2 regions of the Streptomyces sp. NPDC017936 genome follow, and region 2 is predicted to be linked to the other one. Evidence: riboswitches for the same ligand, from Rfam matches in the RefSeq annotation. Region 2 holds a riboswitch; the other holds the start of a gene.
What was found. A riboswitch is a leader RNA that binds a small molecule or an ion and turns the genes downstream of it on or off. The one in region 2 is predicted to bind glycine.
Positions count from the first base shown of each region.

Region 1: another riboswitch for glycine. It lies ahead of gcvT (glycine cleavage system aminomethyltransferase GcvT); the one in region 2 lies ahead of gcvP (aminomethyl-transferring glycine dehydrogenase).

Region 1 covers NZ_JBIRHK010000023.1:66,899-78,006, reverse strand. The annotation lists gene ACH4F6_RS35590 (L-serine ammonia-lyase) at 1-956, opposite strand, end outside; gene glyA (serine hydroxymethyltransferase) at 1,031-2,296, opposite strand; gene gcvH (glycine cleavage system protein GcvH) at 2,311-2,688, opposite strand; gene gcvT (glycine cleavage system aminomethyltransferase GcvT) at 2,819-3,937, opposite strand; glycine riboswitch at 4,149-4,257, opposite strand; gene ACH4F6_RS35570 (AAA family ATPase) at 4,435-5,112, shown strand; gene ACH4F6_RS35565 (enhanced serine sensitivity protein SseB) at 5,591-6,373, shown strand; gene ACH4F6_RS35560 (enhanced serine sensitivity protein SseB C-terminal domain-containing protein) at 6,593-7,390, shown strand; gene ACH4F6_RS35555 (ABC transporter permease) at 7,736-8,743, shown strand; gene ACH4F6_RS35550 (ABC transporter substrate-binding protein) at 8,812-10,614, shown strand; gene ACH4F6_RS35545 (ABC transporter permease) at 10,725-11,108, shown strand, end outside.
Region 2 covers NZ_JBIRHK010000014.1:9,531-20,638, reverse strand. The annotation lists gene ACH4F6_RS26840 (endo-1,4-beta-xylanase) at 129-1,211, opposite strand; gene ACH4F6_RS26835 (carbohydrate ABC transporter permease) at 1,287-2,051, opposite strand; gene ACH4F6_RS26830 (carbohydrate ABC transporter permease) at 2,192-3,190, opposite strand; gene ACH4F6_RS26825 (extracellular solute-binding protein) at 3,235-4,527, opposite strand; gene ACH4F6_RS26820 (family 43 glycosylhydrolase) at 5,388-5,732, opposite strand; gene ACH4F6_RS26815 (molybdopterin-binding protein) at 5,851-6,270, shown strand; gene gcvP (aminomethyl-transferring glycine dehydrogenase) at 6,323-9,208, opposite strand; glycine riboswitch at 9,384-9,479, opposite strand; gene ACH4F6_RS26805 (PRC-barrel domain-containing protein) at 9,594-9,965, shown strand; gene ACH4F6_RS26800 (DNA polymerase IV) at 10,325-11,108, opposite strand, start outside.

The DNA.
Region 1 (11,108 bases), on a different contig from region 2:
GCGAGGAGGAAGCGGACGACGCCTTCCTCGTCCGCGCCGGGGACGAAGTTGACGTAGTAGTGCAGGACGGCGGGGATGATGCCGGCCGCGCCGTTGGTGGGGGCGGTGACGACCCGGCCGCCGGCGGCGTTCTCCTCGTTCACGGCCATGGCGTAGAGCGTGATCCACTCCATGGAACGGGCCAGGGCGTCGCCCTCGGCGCGGAGCTGGCGGGCGGTGACGGCCGCGCGGCGGCGGACGCGCAGACCGCCCGGGAGGATGCCCTCGCGGGACATGCCGCGGGCGACGCAGGCCCGCATCACGCGCCAGATCTCCAGCAGACCGTCGTGGATCTCCTCCTCGGTCCGCCAGGCCCGTTCGTTCTCCAGCATCAGGGAGGAGATGGACAGGCCGGTCTCCCGCGTCAGGCGCAGCAGCTCGTCGCCGGTGCGGAAGGGGTACTTCAGCACGGTGTCGTCGAGCTTGATCCGGTCCGCGCCGACCGCGTCCTCGTCGACGACGAAGCCGCCGCCCACCGAGTAGTACGTCTTCGACAGCAGTTCGCCGCCCCGGGCGTCGTGGGCCCACAGCGTCATGCCGTTCGCGTGGTAGGGCAGGGCCTCGCGGCGGTGCAGCACCAGGTCCGCGTCGAAGTCGAACGGGATCTCGCGCTCCCCGAGGAGCCGCAGCCGGCCGGCCGCCTTGATCTCCTCCACCCGCTCGTCCGCCGTCTCCACGTCGACCGTGCGCGGCGAGTCGCCCTCCAGGCCGAGCAGGACGGCCTTCGGGGTGCCGTGGCCGTGGCCGGTGGCGCCCAGCGAGCCGTACAGCTCGGAGCGGACCGACGCGACCGAGTCCAGCAAACCCTCGTTGCGCAGGCGGCGGGCGAACATGCGGGCCGCGCGCATCGGGCCGACCGTGTGGGAGCTGGACGGGCCGATGCCGATCGAGAACAGGTCGAAGACCGAGATGGCCACGGTGACTCCTCAAGACGGGGGGTGGGGGCACCCGGCACCGGCAGCTGTGCCGGTACCGGGTGCCCACCGGGGACTTACTTGTTCAGGCCGGGGTAGAGCGGGTGCTTGTCGGCCAGGGCGGTGACGCGGGCCTTGAGGGCCCGGGCGTCGTACGACGGCTTCAGCGCCTGGGCGATCACGTCCGCGACCTCGGCGAAGTCCTCGGCGGTGAAGCCGCGGGTCGCCAGCGCCGGCGTGCCGATGCGCAGGCCGGAGGTGACCATCGGCGGACGCGGGTCGTCGGGGACCGCGTTGCGGTTGACGGTGATGCCGACCTCGTGGAGGCGGTCCTCGGCCTGCTGCCCGTCCAGCTCGGACTCGCGCAGGTCGACCAGGATCAGGTGCACGTCGGTGCCGCCGGACAGCACGTTGATCCCGGCCTCGCGGGCGTCGGCCGACGTGAGCCGCTCCGCCAGGATGCGCGCGCCCTCGACCGTGCGGCGCTGGCGCTCCTTGAACTCCTCGGAGGCGGCGACCTTGAAGGACACCGCCTTGGCCGCGATCACGTGCTCCAGCGGGCCGCCCTGGAAGCCCGGGAAGACCGACGAGTTCAGCTTCTTCGCGAACTCCTGCTTCGCCAGGATGACGCCGCCGCGCGGGCCGCCGAGCGTCTTGTGCGTGGTGGAGGTGACCACGTCCGCGTACTCGACCGGGTTGGGGTGCAGGCCCGCCGCGACCAGACCGGCGAAGTGCGCCATGTCCACCCACAGGTACGCCCCGGACTCGTCGGCGATCCGGCGGAACGCGGCGAAGTCCAGCTGCCGCGGGTACGCCGACCAGCCCGCGATGATCACCTTCGGCCGGTGCTCCTTGGCGAGCTTCTCGACCTCGTCCATGTCGACCAGACCGGTCGCGGCGTCCACGTGGTAGGCGACCACGTCGAACTGCTTGCCGGAGAAGTTCAGCCGCATCCCGTGGGTGAGGTGACCGCCGTGCGCCAGGTCCAGGCCCAGGATGGTGTCGCCGGGCTGGGCCAGCGCGAACAGCGCGGCCTGGTTGGCGGAGGCGCCCGAGTGCGGCTGGACGTTGGCGTACTCGGCGCCGAACAGGTCCTTGATCCGGTCGATCGCGATCTGCTCGGCCACGTCGACGTGCTCACAGCCGCCGTAGTAGCGGCGGCCCGGGTAGCCCTCGGCGTACTTGTTCGTCAGCACCGAGCCCTGCGCCTCCATGACCGCCAGCGGAGCGAAGTTCTCCGAGGCGATCATCTCCAGCGTGGACTGCTGGCGGCGCAGCTCGGCGTCGACCGCCGCGGCGACCTCCGGGTCGAGCTCGTGCAGGGGCGTGTTCAGGACAGACATGCGTCTACGACTCCTCAGCCGGCGGTGTAGGCGGTGTACTCGTCGGCGGACAGCAGCTCCTCCTGCTCGCCCGTGACGCGTACCTTGAACAGCCACCCGCCCTCGAAGGGGGCGGAGTTCACCAGGGACGGGTCGTCGGCGACGTCCTGGTTGACCTCGACGACCTCACCGTCGACCGGCGAGTACAGCTCGCTGACCGACTTGGTCGACTCCAGCTCGCCGCAGGACTCGCCCGCGGTGACCGTGTCGCCGACGTCGGGGAGCTGGACGAAGACCACGTCGCCGAGCGCGTTGGCCGCGTGCTCCGTGATGCCGACCGTCGACACGCCGTCCTCGGCGGCCGACAGCCACTCGTGCTCCTTGCTGTAGCGCAGCTGCTGGGGGTTGCTCATGGCCTGAATTCTCCTGTACGCGGGGGAGTGCTGATGAATGGGGGACTGCGGAAAACGTGCGTGAGCAGCGGAAATGTGCGCAGGGTCACGCCCGGGGACAGCCGGTGGGGGCTGTTCCCGCTGTGAGTGTCTACTTCTGGCGCTTGTAGAACGGCAGCGCCACGACCTCGTATGGCTCGTGACTGCCCCGGATGTCCACGCCGACACCCGGCGTGCCCGGCGCCGCGTGGGCGGCGTCGACGTAGGCCATCGCGATCGGCTTGCCCAGCGTGGGGGAGGGGGCGCCGGAGGTGACCTCGCCGATCACCTCGCCGCCCGCGACCACCGCGTACCCGGCGCGCGGGACGCGGCGGCCCTCGGCGACCAGGCCGACGAGGACGCGCGGCGGGTTCGCGCCGGCGCGGTCGGCCGCCTCGGCGAGCGCCTCGCGCCCCACGAAGTCGCCCTCCTTCCCGAACTTCACCACCCGGCCGAGCCCGGCGTCGAAGGGGGTGAGGGAGGTCGACAGCTCGTGCCCGTACAGCGGCATGCCCGCCTCCAGGCGCAGGGTGTCGCGGCAGGACAGGCCGCAGGGGATCAGACCGACGCCCGCACCGGCCTTGGTCAGCGCCTGCCACAGCTCCACCGCGTGCTCCGGCTTCACGAACAGCTCGAAGCCGTCCTCGCCGGTGTAGCCGGTGCGCGCGATCAGCGCCGGGACGCCGGCGACGGTGCCCGGCAGGCCGGCGTAGTACTTCAGGCCGTCGAGGTCGGCGTCGGTGAGCGACGCCAGGATGCCCGGCGACTCGGGTCCCTGGACGGCGATCAGCGCGTACGCGTCCCGGTCGTCGCGCACCTCGGCGTCGAAGCCGGCGGAACGCTCCACGAGGGCGTCCAGCACCACCTGCGCGTTGGAGGCGTTGGCGACGACCATGAACTCGGCCTCGGCGAGCCGGTAGACGATCAGGTCGTCGAGGATGCCGCCGTCGGCCCGGCAGATCATGGTGTAGCGGGCGCGGCCGACGCCGACGGAGGCGATGTCGCCGACCAGGGCGTGGTTCAGGAGGGCGGCGGCCTGCGGGCCGCTGACGGTGATCTCACCCATGTGGGAGAGGTCGAAGAGACCGGCCCTGGTCCGTACGGCGTTGTGCTCGTCGCGTTCGGAGCCGTAGCGCAGGGGCATGTCCCAGCCGGCGAAGTCGGTCATCGTGGCGCCGAGCGAGCGATGCAGGGCGTCGAGCGCGGTGTGACGGAGTTCGGTGCTGCTCATCGGTCGGTCGTCTCCCGGTGCGATGGGGTCCCCCGCGCGCGAGCGCACCCGGGCGTGGGGAAGGCGAGGTCGTTCCTCCCCATCTGTCATCGGGACCTGAGAGGTTCGCCATGACCGCGGACCGCCCGGGGCCGGGCGTGACGACGTGATCGTGGCTTGCACCTTGGGTGGAGCCGTCCCGGACGGGGAGCGGCCCGCTTTTCAGATGTGCCTCGCCCGCGCGGTAACGGGGCCTGAGAGATTCAAGGGAGGGACTTGCTCCTTCGGCGCCCCGGCGAAGCTGTCGCAGCTCCTGCCGGGAACTCTCCCGCGCGGATTCAAACGGCCGGTATGCAGTTGGCGCGGACATCATCGCACGGTCCGCCCCGGTCGCGGCAGGCCACATCTGTAACCGGCCTGTGGCGGTACGCGCACGAAAACGGCGGACATCGCGCATTACCTTCTCTTTACGCGCGAGGGGGAGAAGACTTGTCTGACCCCAGGGGAGGACGATCACGGTGAAGAGGACCACGGCTGCCTGTGCGACCACCCCGGCGATCGCGGTGCCCGCCCCGCCGGCGGCCCCGGCCGGGGAGGCGTCCGGCCTCGCGCCCGCTCCCGTCGTCCGCGACCTGCGCGACCGCGCCGGCCACGGCCCGCACGCCCTGCTGTTCGGCCCCCGCGACCTGGTGGTGGTCACGGGTCTGCCCGGCAGCGGCAAGTCCACGCTGATGAAGCGCGCGGCGAACGGGCTGCGGGTGGATTCCCAGGACACCCGCGACCGCTGGGAAGCCCGGGTGCCGCGCTTCCTGCCGTACGCGCTCTACCGCCCCGTCGTCCGGCTCGCCCACTACGCCGGGCTGCGCCGCGCCCTGCGCGCCGGCGAGGGCGTCGTCGTGCACGACTGCGGCACGCAGGCGTGGGTGCGCGACTGGCTGGGCCGTGCGGCCCGTCGCCGCGGCGGCGCCCTGCACCTGCTGCTGCTCGACGTTCCCCCCGGCACCGCGCTGGAGGGGCAGCGGGAGCGCGGCCGGGGCGTCTCCCGGTACGCCTTCCTGCGCCACCGCCGGGCCGCCGCCCGTCTCCTGCGCGCCGTCGAGGAGGGGCGTCTGCCCGCGGGCTGCACCTCGGCGATCCTCCTGGACCGGCCCGCGGCGGACGCCCTCCGCCGCATCGCCTTCACCGGCTCCGGCTGACGACGGCTCACCCGGCCGGGCGGCGGGGCACCGCCTAGCCGCCCCGGCAGAGCGCTCCACGGCCCCGGTCCCGCGGCCCCGCCTCCGCCCCGCCGCGGACCCGTCGGCTCACGCCCGCGGACCCGCTGTCCCGCCCGCGCCCGTGCTCGTCCCGCCGTCCCGCCGCCGTGACCCCGCCGACCTGTTCGTGCGGCCCGGCGGCCCGCTTCCGCGGCTCCGCCGGCCCTCACGCCCGCGGTCCCGACGTCGCGGACCTGCGACGTCGGGACCTGCGCGGCGCCGCCGGCCCGTCCCCGCGAACCTGCCCGTCCAGGTCCCCGGGGGCCACGCTCCCGGGCCCCGGCCCGGGTCCGCCCGCCGCCGGAGCCGGACGGGCGGGAAGCGGGAGTCCCGGGTCCGCTGCCGGGGCGGTGGGGCGGGGCGGCGCCAGCCGCTAGCCTTTTCGGCACAGCAGTGGTTCCCAGCAGGCGGTAGGCAGATGGACATCCCCCCGGCGGACTTCCCGGCACAGACGCACCCCCACCCGCACGGCGGGTGGCCCGGCAACGAGCTGGAGGAGGTGCTCTCCGCCTCCCTCGGCGTGCCCGGGGCCGGCGGGCGGATCGTGGAGGTGCTGGGCCGCAGCTTCGTGTGGGTGCCGCTGCCCAACGGCGGCGGTCCGCACAGCGGCCCCCTCGACCTGCCCTCGCTGGAGATCGACGGCCAGGCCTACGTGCCCGTGTTCAGCTCCGAGGAGCAGTACCGCCAGGTCGTCGGCTCGCACATGTCGTACACGATCGCGCCGGCCGTGGAGTTCGCCCGGGGACTGCCGCCGCAGGTGGGCATCGCGGTGAACCCGGACGGCGTGGTCGGCGTCCCGCTGCCCCCGCCGGCCGTGGCCGAGCTGTGCCGCGCCGGCCGCACCCCGCTGGACGGCCCCGCGAGCGGCGGCCGCGTGCGCCTGTTCGAGCCCGACTGGCAGGACGACCCGGTCGACTTCCTCGCCGCGGCCTCGGCCGAGTTCGAGGCGACCGGCGTCGTCCTCACCGCCCGCCGCTGCCTCGCCGCCATCGAGACGGGCGACCCGGTCATGTTCGTCGGCGTCGAACTCTCCCACTGGGAAGGGGACTTCCGCGCGCTGCCCATGGACGCCCTGGGCCGGGCCCTGGCCGGCAACGCCGTGCCGTGGCCGGTCAACCTGGTCCTGCTGGACGTGACCGAGGACCCGGTGGGCAGGTGGCTGAAGGAGCGGGTGCGGCCCTTCTACACACGGGCCGGGTGAACCCGCCCGCGGGGGGGCGTGGGAACCGGCGCGGCCGGCCGCGCGTCCCCGCACCCGCCGACGGCGGACGCACCGCCCCCGGGCGGGCGCCCGTCGCCGGCGGAGCCCACCGCGCCCGCCCGCGGCGAACAACCCGCCCCGCGGTGGGCGTCCGTTGCGGGCGGAGCCACCTAAGCTGGTCTCCGAACGTGGGGAAAACGAATCGAAGGGGCGGTACAGGTGAGCGCCAGCGGCATCGCGGCCGGGCAGGTCGAGCACATGCTGCGCCAGGTCACGCCCGGGCGCTACGACGCCTACGAGGCGCTCCTGCGCGCGCTCGCGACCCCGAGCACCGGCCAGGTGTGGATGCTGCTGTGGCAGGGCCAGGCCGGCTCCCCGGACGCCCAGTACGGCTCGATGGAGATCGAGGGCCACGGCTACGCCCCCTGCGTGACCTCCGCCCAGGAACTCTCCGCCAGCGGCTGGAACAGATCGTACGAGGTGGTCGACGGCCTGGACGTGGCCCGCACGCTCTACCCGGACCACTACGGCCTCTGGCTGAACCCGCACGCCCCGGGCGGCGGCGTCGGCATCCCCTGGCTCGACCTGCGCCGGATCGCCACGGGCCTGGACCGGCAGCCGGCCGGCCCGCTCAGGCTGTCCGAACCCGCCATCGAGATCCCGCAGTTCTACGCCCTCCTCGCGCAGAACGCCCACCGCACCCCCGCACTGCGCTCCTTGCGCCGCGCCTGGGTGCAGCCGGCCCTGGGCGCGCCCTACCTCGCCGTCGGACTCGACGTCTACGACACCTCCCCGGCGTCCGTGGACGCGGTACGGGCGATGATGCAGCAGTCGATCGGCGCGGTCCCGGAGGGACTCGCGGTGTCGACGGTCGCGATGAGCGACGACCACGACCCGGTCGTGATGTGGATGCGCGCTCACGCCCGCCCGTTCTACGACCGCGAGGCGCACGCCCCCGCCGCCCCGGCCCAGGCCCCCGCGACGGGTTACGGCTTCCCGCCGGCCGGCCGCTACTGACCTTCCGGCGTCCTCCGCTCCGCCGGCCGTCCGCCCCGGACGTGAGACGGACCGGAACGGAACGACTCTTCTTCGCGCGTAGATGAGGGTACTTGGTCCGGTTTGACCCTGGTCTGCCCCAACTAGTACCTGTCCGGCGGCTGTTACCCACCGTCCGGATAACGGAACCCCACTGACCGCATCACGTTTACGCATCCTTTCGCTGCCAAGTCTGGCAACAGATCACCAAAGCATTGAAGACTCCCGCTCCAGGGGTGTTTTCGCCCCTGTGTACGACGGACGGATCATGCCGCTACAGCGGCAAGTGCGGGCCGGCTACCGCCGGTTGAGAGGGGTCCCTGCCAGATGACGGCACCATTGCACGAGCCGACCGCGGAAGCGGCCCCGAGCCCGGCCGAGGAAGCGGCGGTGGCCACCGCCGACGCGAAGGCCGTACAGGGCCGTTCCCTGGGTCGGATCGCCTGGGAGCGCCTGAAGCGGGACAAGCTCGCCCTGACCGGCGGCGTCGTGGTGCTCCTCCTCGTCGTGGTCGCGCTGCTGGCCCCGGTGATCACCTCGATCCTGGGCCAGGACCCGAACGAGTACCACGAGAACCTCATCGACCCGCTGTTCGGCACCCCCACGGGCTCCCTGGGCGGCATCAGCGGCGAGCACCTGCTGGGCGTCGAGCCGGTCAACGGCCGCGACATCTTCGCCCGCATCCTCTACGGCGCCCGGATCTCCCTGCTGGTCGGCTTCCTGTCGGCCGTCGTCGCCGTGATCCTCGGAACCGTCCTCGGCATCCTCGCCGGCTTCTTCGGCGGCTGGGTCGACTCGGTCGTCAGCCGGGTCATGGACGGTCTGCTCGCCTTCCCCCAGCTGCTGTTCATCATCGCGCTGGTCTCCGTCATGCCGAGCAACCTGCTGGGCCTCACCGGCTCCAACGTGCGCGTCTTCGTGATGATCCTGGTCATCGGATTCTTCGGCTGGCCCTACATCGGACGCGTGGTGCGCGGCCAGACCCTCTCGCTGCGGGAGCGCGAGTACGTGGAGGCCGCCCGCTCGCTGGGCGCCGGGCGGCTGTACATCCTGTTCAAGGAGCTGCTGCCCAACCTCGTGGCCCCGATCGTCGTCTACACCACGATGATGATCCCCACCAACATCCTCACCGAGGCGGCGCTCAGCTTCCTGGGCGTGGGCGTCAAGCCGCCCACGGCCTCCTGGGGGCAGATGCTCTCGAGCGCGATCGACTACTACGAGTCCGACCCCATGTACATGGTGGTCCCGGGCCTGGCGATCTTCATCACCGTTCTCGCCTTCAACCTCTTCGGCGACGGCGTCCGGGACGCGCTGGACCCGAAGGCCTCCCGCTGAACCGCCGCACCCCAACTGTCCCGTGGTTCCTACACGGGGTCTCTCATCTATCCGGAGGATCCGAGATCGTGACTACCCAACGCACCTCAGGGCGGCGGAAGCAGGCGTTTGCCGCTGCTGCCGCGGTCGCCGCGCTGCTGACCACGGCGGCGTGCGGCGGCGGAGGCGACGACGAGAGCGGCAAGGGCTCGAGCACCGGCGCCGCCGGCTTCGACGCCGCGAACAACAAGGTCGCCCAGGCGTCCGCCGCCAAGAAGGGCGGCACGCTGAAGTTCGGCGCCGCGCAGGACGCCGACTCGTGGGACACCACGCGTGGCTACTACGGCATGATGTGGAACTTCGCGCGCTACTACAGCCGCCAGCTCGTCACGAACAAGGCCGAGCCGGGCGCGGCCGGCGCGGAGATCACTCCGGACCTCGCCACCTCGACCGCGAAGATCACGGACGACGGCAAGACCTACACGTACACCCTGCGTGACGGCATCACGTGGGAGGACGGCAAGCCGATCACGTCCAAGGACGTGAAGTACGGCATCGAGCGCGTGTGGGCGCAGGACGTCCTGTCCGGCGGTCCGACGTACCTGAAGGACGTGCTCGACCCCAAGGGCGAGTACAAGGGCCCGTACAAGGACACGTCCGCGGACAAGCTGGGTCTGAAGGCGATCGACACGCCGGACGACAAGACGATCGTCTTCCACCTGCCGCAGGCCAACTCGGACTTCGAGGAGATGCTGGCCCTGGTGTCGGCCTCCCCCGTCCGCCAGGACAAGGACACCAAGTCCAAGTACGGCCTGAAGCCGTTCTCCTCGGGCCCGTACAAGTTCGAGTCGTACAGCCCGGGCAAGGACCTCAAGCTGGTCCGCAACACCGAGTGGAAGCAGGCCTCGGACCCGGTCCGCAAGGCCTACCCGGACGAGATCACCATCCAGTTCTTCTCGGACGCCAACCAGCTCGACCAGCGCCTGATCAGCGGTGACCTGGACCTCGACCTGAACCAGACCGGCATGTCGCCGCAGGGCCGCACCACCGCCCTGAAGCAGCACAAGGCCAACCTGGACAACCCGGTCTCCGGTTACGTCCGGTACGCGGTCTTCCCGCAGAGCGTCGCGCCGTTCAACAACATCGAGTGCCGCAAGGCCGTCATCCTCGGCGCCGACCACGTGTCGCTCCAGACCGCCCGTGGCGGCCCGGTCGCCGGTGGCGACATCGGCACCAACATGCTCCCGCCGTCCGTCCCGGGCGCCGAGGGCCAGAAGTACGACCCGTACAAGCTCAACGGTGACAACAAGAACGGCAACGTCGCCGAGGCCAAGGCGGCCCTGAAGGCCTGCGGCCAGCCGAACGGCTTCAAGACCACCATCGCGGTCCGCAACAACAAGCCGGTCGAGGTGGCCACGGCCCAGTCCCTCCAGGCCTCGCTGAAGAAGGTCGGCATCACCGCCGAGATCGACCAGTACGACGGCTCGCAGACCGCCGGCATCATCGGCAGCCCCTCGAACGTGAAGAAGAAGGGCTACGGCATCATCATCATGGGCTGGGGTCCGGACTTCCCGTCCGTCCAGGGCTTCGGTCTGCCGCTGTGGAACAGCAAGTACATCGCGGAGAGCGGTAACAACAACTACGCGCTCATCAACGACAAGACGATCGACGGCCTGTTCAACCAGTACGTCACCACGCTGGACGACGCCGGCAAGACCAAGATCGCCACGGAGATCAACCACAAGGTGATGGAGGGCGCGTACTACCTGCCCTTCGTCTTCGAGAAGTTCATCAACTGGCGTTCGGACAACCTGGCGAACGTCTACACCACCGACGGTTACAGCGGTCAGTACGACTTCGTGAACCTCGGTCTGAAGAACCCGAAGAAGTAGTCCCGGCACACCCGCCGAACGGCACGAAAGGCAGGTGAAGGCCGGCGCAGCGTGAGCGCGGGCCACCGGACAACCTCCGGTGGCCCGCGGTCCGCGGCGGGCCGAGAGCTGTGCTCGCTTACCTCATCAGGCGGTTGTTCGCCGCCGCAGTGATGCTCGTGGTCATCGTCATGGTGGTCTTCGGCATCTTCTTCCTCATCCCCAAGTGGGCCGGCGTCGACATCGCCTTGAGCTTCGTGGGCAAGCAGGCCGACCCGGCCGCGGTCGAGGGTGTGCGCGAGAAGCTCGGCCTGGGCGACCCGATCTACGCCCAGGTCTGGGAGTTCTTCAAGGGGATCTTCGCCGGACGCACCTACACGGGCGGCGGCGATTCCATCAGCTGCTCCGCGCCGTGCTTCGGCTACTCCTTCCGCAGTGAGCAGGCCGTCTGGCCGGTGCTGACCGACCGCTTCCCGGTGACGCTGGCCCTCGCGCTCGGCGCCGCCGTGCTGTGG
Region 2 (11,108 bases):
GACCCGGCTCGCCGCGCGGGGAACCGGGCGCGGAGCCGGTGGTGCGGCCGAGCGCCGCGCCACCGGCTCCCCCTCCCCCGCCGGCTCCCCCTCCCCCGCCGGGGGCGCCGAGCGTCCGGCGCCGAGCCTCACTTCCGCAGCAGCGCCTCCCTGATCGCGTGGTAGGCCGGCTTCGGCGCGAGCTGCTCGTCCCACGGCAGCGCCGCGCCCTCGCCGGGGAAGAACGCCGGGATCCACGAGTACTTGTCGGTGTAGTCCCAGACGGTGATGCCGACGCAGCGCCGCACCGCGAGGCAGGCCTCGGTCATGTCCCGGTACCAGTCGGCCTGTTGGGCCAGCTTCTCGTCGGTCGCGGGCAGCAGCATCCGTACGTCGACCTCGGTGAGCGCCGTGTCCAGGCCGAGGCGGGCGAAGCGGCGGAGGTTGTCCTCCAGGGTCGCCGGATAGCCGTACTGGAGGGCGAGATGGGCCTGGAGGCCGAAGCCGTGCAACGGGACGCCCTGGGCCTTCAGTTCCTTCGCGAGCCGGTGGTAGGCGTCGCTCTTCGGGCCGACGGCCTCGACGTTGTAGTCGTTGAGGTACAGCTTCGCCTTCGGGTCGGCCTGGTGGGCCCAGCGCAGGGCGTCGGCGATGTAGCCCGGTCCGAGCGTCTTGTAGAAGACCGTCTCGCGGTAGGTGCCGTCCTCGTTGAACGCCTCGTTGACGACGTCCCAGGCGTACACCTTGCCCCGGTAGTGACGGACCTCGGTCTGGATGTGCTTCTTCAGCACGGCCCGCAGTTCGTCGGCGGTCCACTCCCTGCCGGTGAGCCAGTCGGGCAACTGGCTGTGCCAGACGAGGGTGTGGCCGCGCACCTTCTGGTGGTTCGCACGGGCGAGGTCGACGATCTCGTCGCCCGCGGAGAAGTCGAACACGCCCTGCTGCGGCTCGGTGGCGTACCACTTCATGCCGTTGCCGGGGGTGATCATGTCGAACTCGTGGCCCAGGACCTTCGTGTAGGCGGTGTCGGTGAGTTCGGGGTTGTCGGTGGCGCTGCCGAAGTAACGGCCGTGGCGCTGGGCGAGGTCGGCCAGGGTCCTCTCACGGTGCTGCTCCCCCGCCTGGGCGGCGGGGCCGCCCGCGACCCCGGCGGCGACGAGGACGGCGGCGAGGGCCCCGGCGAGTCTGAGCCGGGTGCGGGAGGTGCGGGGAACACGGAAGGTGCCGGGCATGGTGCGACTCCTCACGGTCGGGTGGTGTGGGTGAGCCGTACGGCGTCAGTGGTGCGGTACGTCCGCGGGCGCGCGTCATCCCTTCGTGGCGCCGGCGGTGAGGCCGCCGACGAGCTGGCGCTCGGCGACGGAGTAGAAGGCCAGGGCGGGAACCATGGCGAGGACCAGGTAGGCGAAGACCCGGGCGTACTCGGCGGAGTACTGGCCCTGGAACTGCTGGACGCCGATCGGGATCGTCCACCACGTCGAGTCGGTGAAGACCAGCAACGGCAGGAAGAAGTTGTTCCAGCTGCCCACCACGGCGAGGACGGAGACCGTGCCGAGGGCCGGGCGCGCCATGGGCAGCAGGATCCGCCAGAAGAACCCGAGGGTGCCGCAGCCGTCGAGGGTGGCCGCCTCCTCCAGTTCGGCGGGGATCTCCCGGAAGAAGCCGCGCAGGATGACGATGGTCATCGGCAGCCCGAAGGCGGCCTGCGGGAGGATCACGCCGAGCGGGTTGTCCAGCAGGTCCAGCGAGCGCAGCAGCAGGAACAACGGCAGCGCGGCCACCGCGAAGGGGAACATCAGCCCCATCGTGAACAGCGTGAACAGTGCCTCCCGGCCGCGGAAGGTGAAGCGGGCGAAGGAGAACGCGGCGAGCGCGGACACCGCGACCACCACGATCGTCGTCCCGATCGCGATCAGCGTGCTGCTGCCGACCAGCCGCCAGAACGACCCCGCGCCCAGGATGTCGGTGTAGTTGGAGGTCACCCACGACTCGGGCAGCCCGACGGGGTTGCGGGAGAGCTCGTCGGTGGACTTGAAGCCGGACAGGACCGCGTAGAGGAGCGGAACCGCCATCACCGCGCCGACGGCGACGAGGACGACGTGCAGCGGAAGGGTGCGGCCGCCCTTGCGCGCCCCCACGGCGCCGCCGGGCTCACGAAGGCGCCCGGCGCCGGTCTTGCGGACGCTCCCGGCACCGCCGGTCTCACGGACGCTCACGAGCCGCCTCCTCGCAGGGTCGTGGTGGCCCCCTCCAGGTCGCGGCGGAGCACGAACCGCTGGTAGGCGAGGGCGAAGACGAGGCTGAGGGCGAACATGGCCACGCTGATCGCGCTGGCGTAGCCCACCTGGTAGCGCTTGAAGCCGTACTGGAACATGGTCACGGCCATCGTCTCGGAGTGGTGGTCGGGGCCGCCCGCGGTGGTCACCCACACCAGGTCGAAGAGCTGGATCGAGCCGATGACGGACAGGAAGACACTGATCCGCAGGGTGGGCGCCAGCAGCGGCAGGGTGACGTGGCGGAACCGCTGCCAGGGGCCGGCCCCGTCGATCAGGGCCGCCTCGGTCAGCTCCGCCGGGATGGACTGGAGTCCGGCCAGGTAGAGCATCATGTGGAAGCCGAAGTACTTCCAGGTCATGACCAGGAAGAGGGTGGCCATGACGGTGGACGGATCGGCGAACCACTGCCCGCCCGCACCGTCCAGGCCGACCGCGCCGAGGACGTGGTCGGCGAGGCCGTCGTCCGGCGCGAAGATCATGCCGAACAGCACGCCGGTGATCGCCTCGGAGAGGATGTACGGCGCGAAGAACAGCATCCGGTAGACGGCCCGGCCGCGGATGCGCTGGTTGAGGGCGACCGCCAGGGCGAGCGCGAACGGCAGTTGGACGACGAGCGAGAACACGACCAGGACCAGGCAGCGCCACAGGTCGCCCAGGAAGACCGGGTCCTGGAAGAGCCGGGTGAAGTTGTCGCCGCCGATGTAGTCCTCGGGCATGCCGAAGCCGCCCCAGCGGAAGAACGCGGCGTACAGGGCGAACAGCATCGGCAGCAGTACGAGCGTGCCGAACAGCACCAGAGCCGGCACCTGGAGGCCGAAGGCGGTGAGCCAGTGCCGTGCGCGCCGGCGCGCCCGTCCCCCGGCCGCGCCGGCGGCCGGGGGCGGGGGACCGACGTCCGGGCCGCTCCGCTTGTCCGGGAGGAAGGTCGAGGTCATCGCCTGCTATCCCGCTTCCTTGGGAACGTCGAGGTCATTGCGGGTTACTGCTCTTCCTTCGCGACCTTGGTGACCGACTCGGCGACCTGCTGGGGCGACTTGGAGCCGGCGATGAGCGCGGCGACGCTGTCGTTGATCTCCTGGCCGACGGCGGGCGCGTAGGCTTGGTCGAGGTAGAGCTGGAAGCCGGTGGCCGCCTTCAGCTGGGTCTGCACGGCCTTGAGGTTGGGGTCGGTGAGGGCGCTCTCGGCGGCCGGGACCACCGGCAGCACCCCCGTCTTCTTGACCAGTTCGGTGTCGGTGGTGGCGGAGGCGAAGAACTTCAGGAAGTCGACGGCCTCCTGCGGCGCGCCCGCGCGCAGGGCGTGGCCGCCGCCTCCGCCGAACACCTCGGTGAGCGCGCCCTTGCCGCCCTCGACCTCGGGGAACGGGAAGAAGCCGAGGTTCGTGCCGAGCCCCTTGCCGGCGTCGGCCTCCACCACGGGGGCCCACTGCCCCATGAGCTCCATCGCGGCCTTGCCGTTGCCGACGGTGGCGGCCTGGCCGGTGGGGCTGGAATAGGCGGCGCCGAGGAAGCCCTTCTGGAACGGCTCGAGATCGACCAGGTCCTTCAGGTGCTGCCCGGCCCGGACGAAGCCGTCGCCGGTGAAGTCCTTGTCGTCGGCGGCCTTCTGGAGGGCGTCGACCCCCGCGGTGCGCATCGCGAGGTAGGCCCAGTAGTACATGCCCGGCCACTTCTCCTTGCCGGCCAGAGCCAGCGGGGTGACGCCGGCGGCCTTCAGCTTCCGCACGGTGTCGAGGAAACCGCTCCATGTGGTGGGGGGCGCGCTGACGCCGGCCTGCTGGAAGAGGGCCTTGTTGTACCAGAAGCCGATCATGCCGATGTCGAACGGGATCCCGTAGACCTTGTCGTCGAAGAGGTACGGCTCCCGGGCGACCGGCAGCAGACCGTCCCCCCACCCCTTGGTCCGCTCGGTGAGGTCCTCGACGAGTCCGGCCTCCAACTGCTGCTTCAGGACGCCGCCGCCCCAGGTGTGGAAGATGTCGGGCAGCTTCCCGGAGGCGGTCAGGGCCGTCATCTTCGACTTGTAGGCGTCGTTCTCCAACTGGACGATCTTGACCTTGACCTTGGGGTTCTGCGCCTCGAACTGCTTGGCCAGAGCGGCCCAGACGTCTTTCGTCGGCTGGGTGGTGGAGATGTTCCACCACTCGATGGTGGTCGTTCCCGACGACCCTCCGTCCGAGTCGCCGCCGCAGGCGCTCAGTGCCGTCATGCTCAGACCGGCCGCGGCGGAGGCCGCCAGGAAGCCGCGGCGGGACAGTGCCCGGTCGCCCATCATGCGCTCCTTGGGGTACGGGACGGCACACCCATGTCCGTCCAGCGATTTCGAAAGTTTCGGACTAGATCCAGAAAGCTTCGCTGCTGCCGCACCCTAGAGACAGGCTCCGACGGGTGGCAACCCCTTGAACGCAGGCAATCCAGAGGCGGCGACTCAGCGGGGCGGGCGGCGCCCGTGCCCGTCGAAGGCGGCGGTCCCCCCGGTGACGTGGAGACCGATGAGCCGGCCGGTGAAGCCGCAGGCCACCTGGGGGGAGAGAGGTACCGGCCGTCGAGCTCGGCGAGCGGCACGCGGCCCTCCGCGATCTCGGCGGTGAAGACGATCGTTTCGGGGCCCGCCGGGCGGACACCGGGGCCCTCCTGGCCCGCGGCCGTCACGACGGGCACCACCAGGTCCGTCGCACGGATGGCGACGACGGGCGTGAGGGCGCCCGGGCGGCACCGGCCGCCACGCGACCCACTGCCGTGCGGAACCCGGCCTGGACGGCAGTGGGTCGTGCGGCGGCCTCTCCCCCGCCTGCTTCGAGGTCGTGGTGACGGGCCTCGCCGACGCGGACGGAGAGCCCGGCGACGCTCGGCGCCGGGTTCCAGCAGGGCGGCCGTACGGCAGTCGGGGCGGCGCCGCCGACGGCCGGCGACGGTGTGCCCGGGCGGTCCAGGACGTCGCCGGTCGCGGTGAGCGCAGCCGTCCGGGCCGGGCGTCCGGCGACCGGGAGCCCTCCTGCCTGTGGCTCGGACTCGAAGGGCGCCAGGCCCCCGTAGGGGCGGGGAAGGCCTCCCGGCCGAGCACGCGGAACCGGGGGAACCAGCCACGCGGGCGCCGGCCCCCCGGGGCCGGCCCCTCGGTCACCTTGCCGGTCACCGGGCCGATACGCGCCGCCCGCACCCCTTCGGCCGTGGATCCCCCGCCCGTTCGACGGTGACCAGGAAGGTGCCGCCGTCGGCCACGCCGACGGCGACCTCGTGGAAGCGGCCGTCGTGGTGACGGATCGTCGGCGCGGGGATGCCGGCCGGGGCGGGCGGGTCGTCCGACGACGGCAGTCGGGCGGGCCGGTCGAAGACGTTGCCGATCTGCCGCCCGTGCACGGGATCGCGACTGTGGAGGAGCGGCCCTCCGGGGAAGTACTCGAAGCCGGAACAGACCAGGTGGCAGCCGTCCGCAGGCGCGTGAGCCCCTCCGGGAGGCCGAAGCGGCCGAAACATTCGGTCTCGTCGACGAACATTACGGAGCGGACTGTGAGAGGGCGCCCGGGGTGACGACAAGGCCGTCCGCGCCGTACATACCCGGCACGGGTACGGCGGAGCCCTACGGTGGATGCTCATGACCCTGAGCATCCGCAATCAGCTCCCCGGCACCGTCACCGCCATCACCCCGGGCGAGGTGATGACCGTGGTCACGATCCGTCTGTCCGGCGGCCGGGCCCTCACGGCGGCGGTCACCCGGGAGGCCGTGACCGAACTCGGCCTCGTCCCGGGCTCCACCGTCCGGGCGCTGGTGAAGTCGACGCAGGTCGCCCTGGCGACGACCCCGGCCGAGGGCCTCTCGATCCGCAACCGGCTCCCGGGAACCGTCGCCGGGATGACGGCCGGCGACGCCATGGCCTCGGTGAGGATCTCCACGGAGGACGGCGAGCTGACCTCCGTGATCACCAGGGAAGCGGTCGCCGAGCTCGGCCTGACAGCCGGCACTCCGGTCGTCGCCCTGATCAAGTCGACCGAGGTCTCGCTCGCGACGTCCTGACACGCCGAAGGGCTCCCGCCCGAACCGGACGGAAGCCCTCGGCCCCTGCGCGTCAGTCCTGGTACGAGTCCAGCGGCGGGCACGAGCAGACCAGGTTCCGGTCACCGAAGGCCTGGTCGATCCGGCGCACCGGCGGCCAGTACTTGTCGGCCGCGGACACCCCGGCCGGGAAGACGGCCTCCTCGCGGGTGTAGGCGTGCTCCCACTCCCCGCCGAGCGCGGCCGCGGTGTGCGGGGCGTGGCGCAGGGGGTTGTCGTCGGCGGGCCACTCGCCCGACCCGACCTTGTCGATCTCCGCGCGAATCGCGATCATCGTCTCGCAGAAGCGGTCGAGTTCGGCCAGGTCCTCGGATTCGGTCGGCTCGATCATCAGCGTCCCCGCCACCGGGAACGACATCGTCGGCGCGTGGAACCCGTAGTCGATCAGCCGCTTGGCGACATCGTCGACGCTCACGCCGGTCGCCTTGGTCAGCGGCCGCAGGTCGATGATGCACTCGTGCGCGACCAGCCCGCCCGGGCCCGTGTAGAGCACCGGGTAGTGCGGCTCGAGCCGCTTGGCGATGTAGTTGGCGCTGAGCACCGCCACCTGGGTGGCCCGCTTCAGCCCCTCCCCGCCCATGAGCCGCACGTACGCCCACGAGATCGGCAGGATCCCCGCGGAGCCCCAGGGCGCGGCCGAGATCGGCCCCACCCCCGTCTCCGGCCCGGCGGCGGGCTGCAGCGGGTGGTTCGGCAGGTACGGCGCGAGGTGGGACCGCACCGCCACCGGCCCGACACCCGGCCCTCCGCCGCCGTGCGGGATGCAGAACGTCTTGTGCAGGTTCAGGTGCGAGACGTCGCCGCCGAAGTGGCCCGGCTTGGCGAGGCCGACGAGCGCGTTGAGGTTGGCGCCGTCGACGTACACCTGCCCGCCGGCCTCGTGCACCTGGGCGCAGATGTCGGCGACGTGCTCCTCGAACACCCCGTGCGTCGACGGGTACGTGATCATCAGCACCGCCAGCTCGTCCCGGTGCCGCTCGATCTTCGTCCGCAGGTCCTCGACGTCGATCTCGCCGTCCTCGGCGGTCTTCACCACGACGACCTTCATGCCGGCCATCACGGCGCTGGCGGCGTTCGTGCCGTGCGCGGACGACGGGATGAGGCACACGGTCCGCTGGTCGTCGCCGTTGGCCCGGTGGTACCCGCGCACGGCGAGCAGACCGGCCAGCTCACCCTGCGACCCGGCGTTCGGCTGGAGGGACACCTTGTCGTACCCGGTGACCTCGGCGAGACGCTCCTCCAGCTCACGGATGAGCGTGAGGTAGCCCTCCGCCTGCTCCGCGGGCGCGAAGGGGTGCAGCTGTCCGAACTCGGGCCAGGTGACCGGCTCCATCTCGGTGGTCGCGTTGAGCTTCATGGTGCAGGAGCCCAGCGGGATCATGCCCCGGTCGAGGGCGTAGTCGCGGTCGGCGAGCCGGCGCAGGTAGCGCAGCATCGCGGTCTCGGAGCGGTACTGGTGGAACACGGGGTGGGTCAGGATCGTGTCGGTGCGCAGCAGCGCGGCCGGCAGGGCGTCCTCCGCGACCGCGTCGAGCGCCTCGATGTCCCCGTCGACCCCGAAGGCGGCCCAGACGGCGCCCACCTGGGCCCGCCCGGTGGTCTCGTCGCAGGCCACCGACACACGGTCGGCGTCGACGAGGTGCAGGTTGACACCGTGCTCGCGCGCGGCGGCGACGACAGCGGCGGCCTTCCCCGGCACGCGCACGGTCAGCGTGTCGAAGTAGGCGCCGTGCACCACCTCGACGCCCCCGGCCGTGAGTCCGGCGGCCAGGATCGACGCGTAGCGGTGCGTCCGGCGCGCGATCGCCCTGAGCCCCTCGGGCCCGTGGTAGACGGCGTACATCCCCGCCATGACGGCGAGGAGCACCTGCGCCGTACAGATGTTGCTGGTCGCCTTCTCCCGCCGGATGTGCTGCTCACGCGTCTGCAGCGCCAGCCGGTAGGCCTTGTTCCCGTCCGCGTCGACGGACACGCCCACGAGCCGCCCGGGCAGGCTGCGCGCGAACTTCTCGTGCACGGCCATGTAACCGGCGTGCGGCCCGCCGAAGCCCATCGGCACACCGAACCGCTGCGTCGTCCCGACCGCGATGTCCGCCCCCAGCTCACCGGGCGACGTCAGCAGCGTCAGCGCCAGCAGATCCGCGGCGACGGTGACGAGCGCACCCAGCTCATGGGCCTGCTCGATGACCGGCTTGATGTCGCGTACGGCCCCGGAGGCGCCGGGGTACTGGATCAGTACGCCGTTGATCTCCCGCGCGGCGATCTCGGCCGGGATGCCCTCGGACAGGTCGGCGACGACGACCTCGACGCCGGTCGGCTCGGCCCGCGTCTCGATCACGGCGATGGTCTGCGGCAGAGCGTCCGCGTCGACCAGGAACAGGCCCTTCTTGTTCTTGCCCATGCGCCGCGACAACGCCATCGCCTCGGCGGCCGCGGTGCCCTCGTCGAGCAGCGAGGCCCCGGAGGTCGGCAGCCCGGTGAGGTCGGCGACCACCGTCTGGAAGTTCAGCAGCGCCTCGAGCCGGCCCTGCGAGATCTCCGGCTGGTAGGGCGTGTAGGCCGTGTACCAGGCGGGATTCTCCATGACGTTGCGCAGGATGACCGGCGGCGTGAAGGTGCCGTAGTAACCCAGCCCGATCATGGAGTCCAGGACCCGGTTGCGGTCGGCGAGCTCCCGCAGCTCGGCCAGCACCTCGGCCTCGGAGCGCGCACCCGGCAGGTCCAGCGCGTCGGCGTTCTTGATCACATCCGGGACGGCGGCGGCGGTCAGCTCGTCCAGCGAGCCGTACCCGACCTGGGCGAGCATCTTGGCCCGCGCCTCCTGGTCGGGCCCGATGTGCCGCTGTTCGAACGGGGTGCCCTGTTCGAGCTCGGAGAGCGGAATGCGGTGGGCGGTCATTGCGGAGGCCTCCTGGTCTGACACGACCTTCGAGGGGCACCACGGCGCGGGTACCCGGACGGCCTCCCCCTCTGTCATCTCAACCTGAGAGCTTCACCGGCCGCCCGAGGGCGCCCGGCTTTCACCGTCGGTGAGAGCGGAAGCCGTCGACACCCGCTCTGCTTTCCAGAGTGACCTCGTCCGTGCGGTACGTGAGCCTGAGAGATTCCGGGGAGGATTTGCTCCTTCGGCGCCTCCGGTGGTGTCCGGAGGACTCTCCCGCACGGGGTCAGCAGCCGTTGCCAGACTACCAGCGAGCTCAATACCGCCTCCTTTCGAGTGGCCGCCTTTCCCGATGTGCTCTTTTGTAGTGCCTACGGAGGAGTTGCGACCAAGTGGAGGGCCCGTGCAGACCGACATCGATCCGCGCAACCTGATCGGCCGCAAGGCGTTCGACCGCAACGGCACCAAGATCGGCACGATCGACGAGGTCTACCTCGACGACGCGACCGGCGTGCCGGAGTGGGCGGCCATACGCACCGGCCTGTTCTCCCGGGACGCGTTCGTCCCCCTCGAGCCCAGCGAGCTGGTCGACGGCGCCCTGCGCGTCCCCTTCGACCGCGCCCTGATCAAGGATGCCCCGGACTTCGGTGTCGGCCGCCACCTCTCCCCGGACCAGGAACTCCAGCTCTACCACCACTACGGCCTGGACGTGGCCGCTCCTCCCGCGCTGCCGGACCACGACTTCGGCAGGCTGGCCGGCACGGAGGAGAGCTGAGCCGCGCGGTCGGGCACAGGCCCGTATCGGCGCCGCCGTCCGCCCGGCAGGAGTCGCGCAACGGGCGGGCCGCCCCGTGTGCGACCACTCTGCGCGTGCCCGCTCCGAAGGCATCGGCCCGCGCCCGCTTCGGCGAGCCGGCGACGCGACGTCCGGGCCGCGGGCGACGCCCGACCGCGATTGCGGTGAGCAGCTCCCGGTCCCGCACACCGGCACGCCCCTCCTGCGCCACCCGACCCCGCTGCGGCGGCTGACCGTCGCTCTTGTTCATCGCCCCTCCTCTTCCGGCGCCGGCACCACCGCCAAGGCCCGACCGGCACCGCCACGAACCAACCCGTCACTGTAGGTAACGAACGGCGTCACACAGAGTTCCCGCTGCCGGTCATCGACGCACGGGAAGCCGGATCCCCCTCCACGCCCTCCCCCGCCGCCTGCCGGACCAGCGGCAACGGCTCCGCCGGCTCCAGATCGGGGTCGTCGACCCGGAAGGTCCGAACGCGCCCCACCTCCGAGTCGGGTGTCTCGAACCGCACGGTGACCCTCCCCAGTCCGCTGCCCTGCACCCATCCGTGCCCCAGCACGGCATGGCGCACATCGTGCCCCGGACGCCACGGATGCCCCACGGGTACCGCCTCCTCGCGAACGGGCTCTTCGTGGACCTCCTCCGCGCTCCCCTCCCCGCGCTCCCCGGCCGCCTGCGCGAACAGATCCTCCTGCGTGAAGTCGGCCAGACCGCTGACCCCGACGCCGAGCAGCCGCACCCCGCCCGTCGTGTCCACCGAGTCCAGCAACCGCGCCGCGGCCTCCCGGACCACGGCCGGATCGTCCGTGGGCCCCCGCAGCGTCTCGGACCGCGTGAGCGTGGAGAAGTCGTACCGCCGCACCTTGAGCACGATGGTCCGCCCGGACAGACCGGCGCCCCGCAGCCTGCGCACACACCGGTCCGCCAGCCGCCGCACCTCCGACTCCACCCGCATCCGGTCGTGGATGTCCACGTCGTACGTGTCCTCGACGGACACCGACTTGGCCTCCCGCTCCGCCACCACCGGCCGCTGGTCCCGCGCCAGCGCCATGGCGTACAGACCATGCCCGTGGGCCTTGCCCAGCAACCGCACGAGCTCGTCCTCACCCGCCTCGACGATC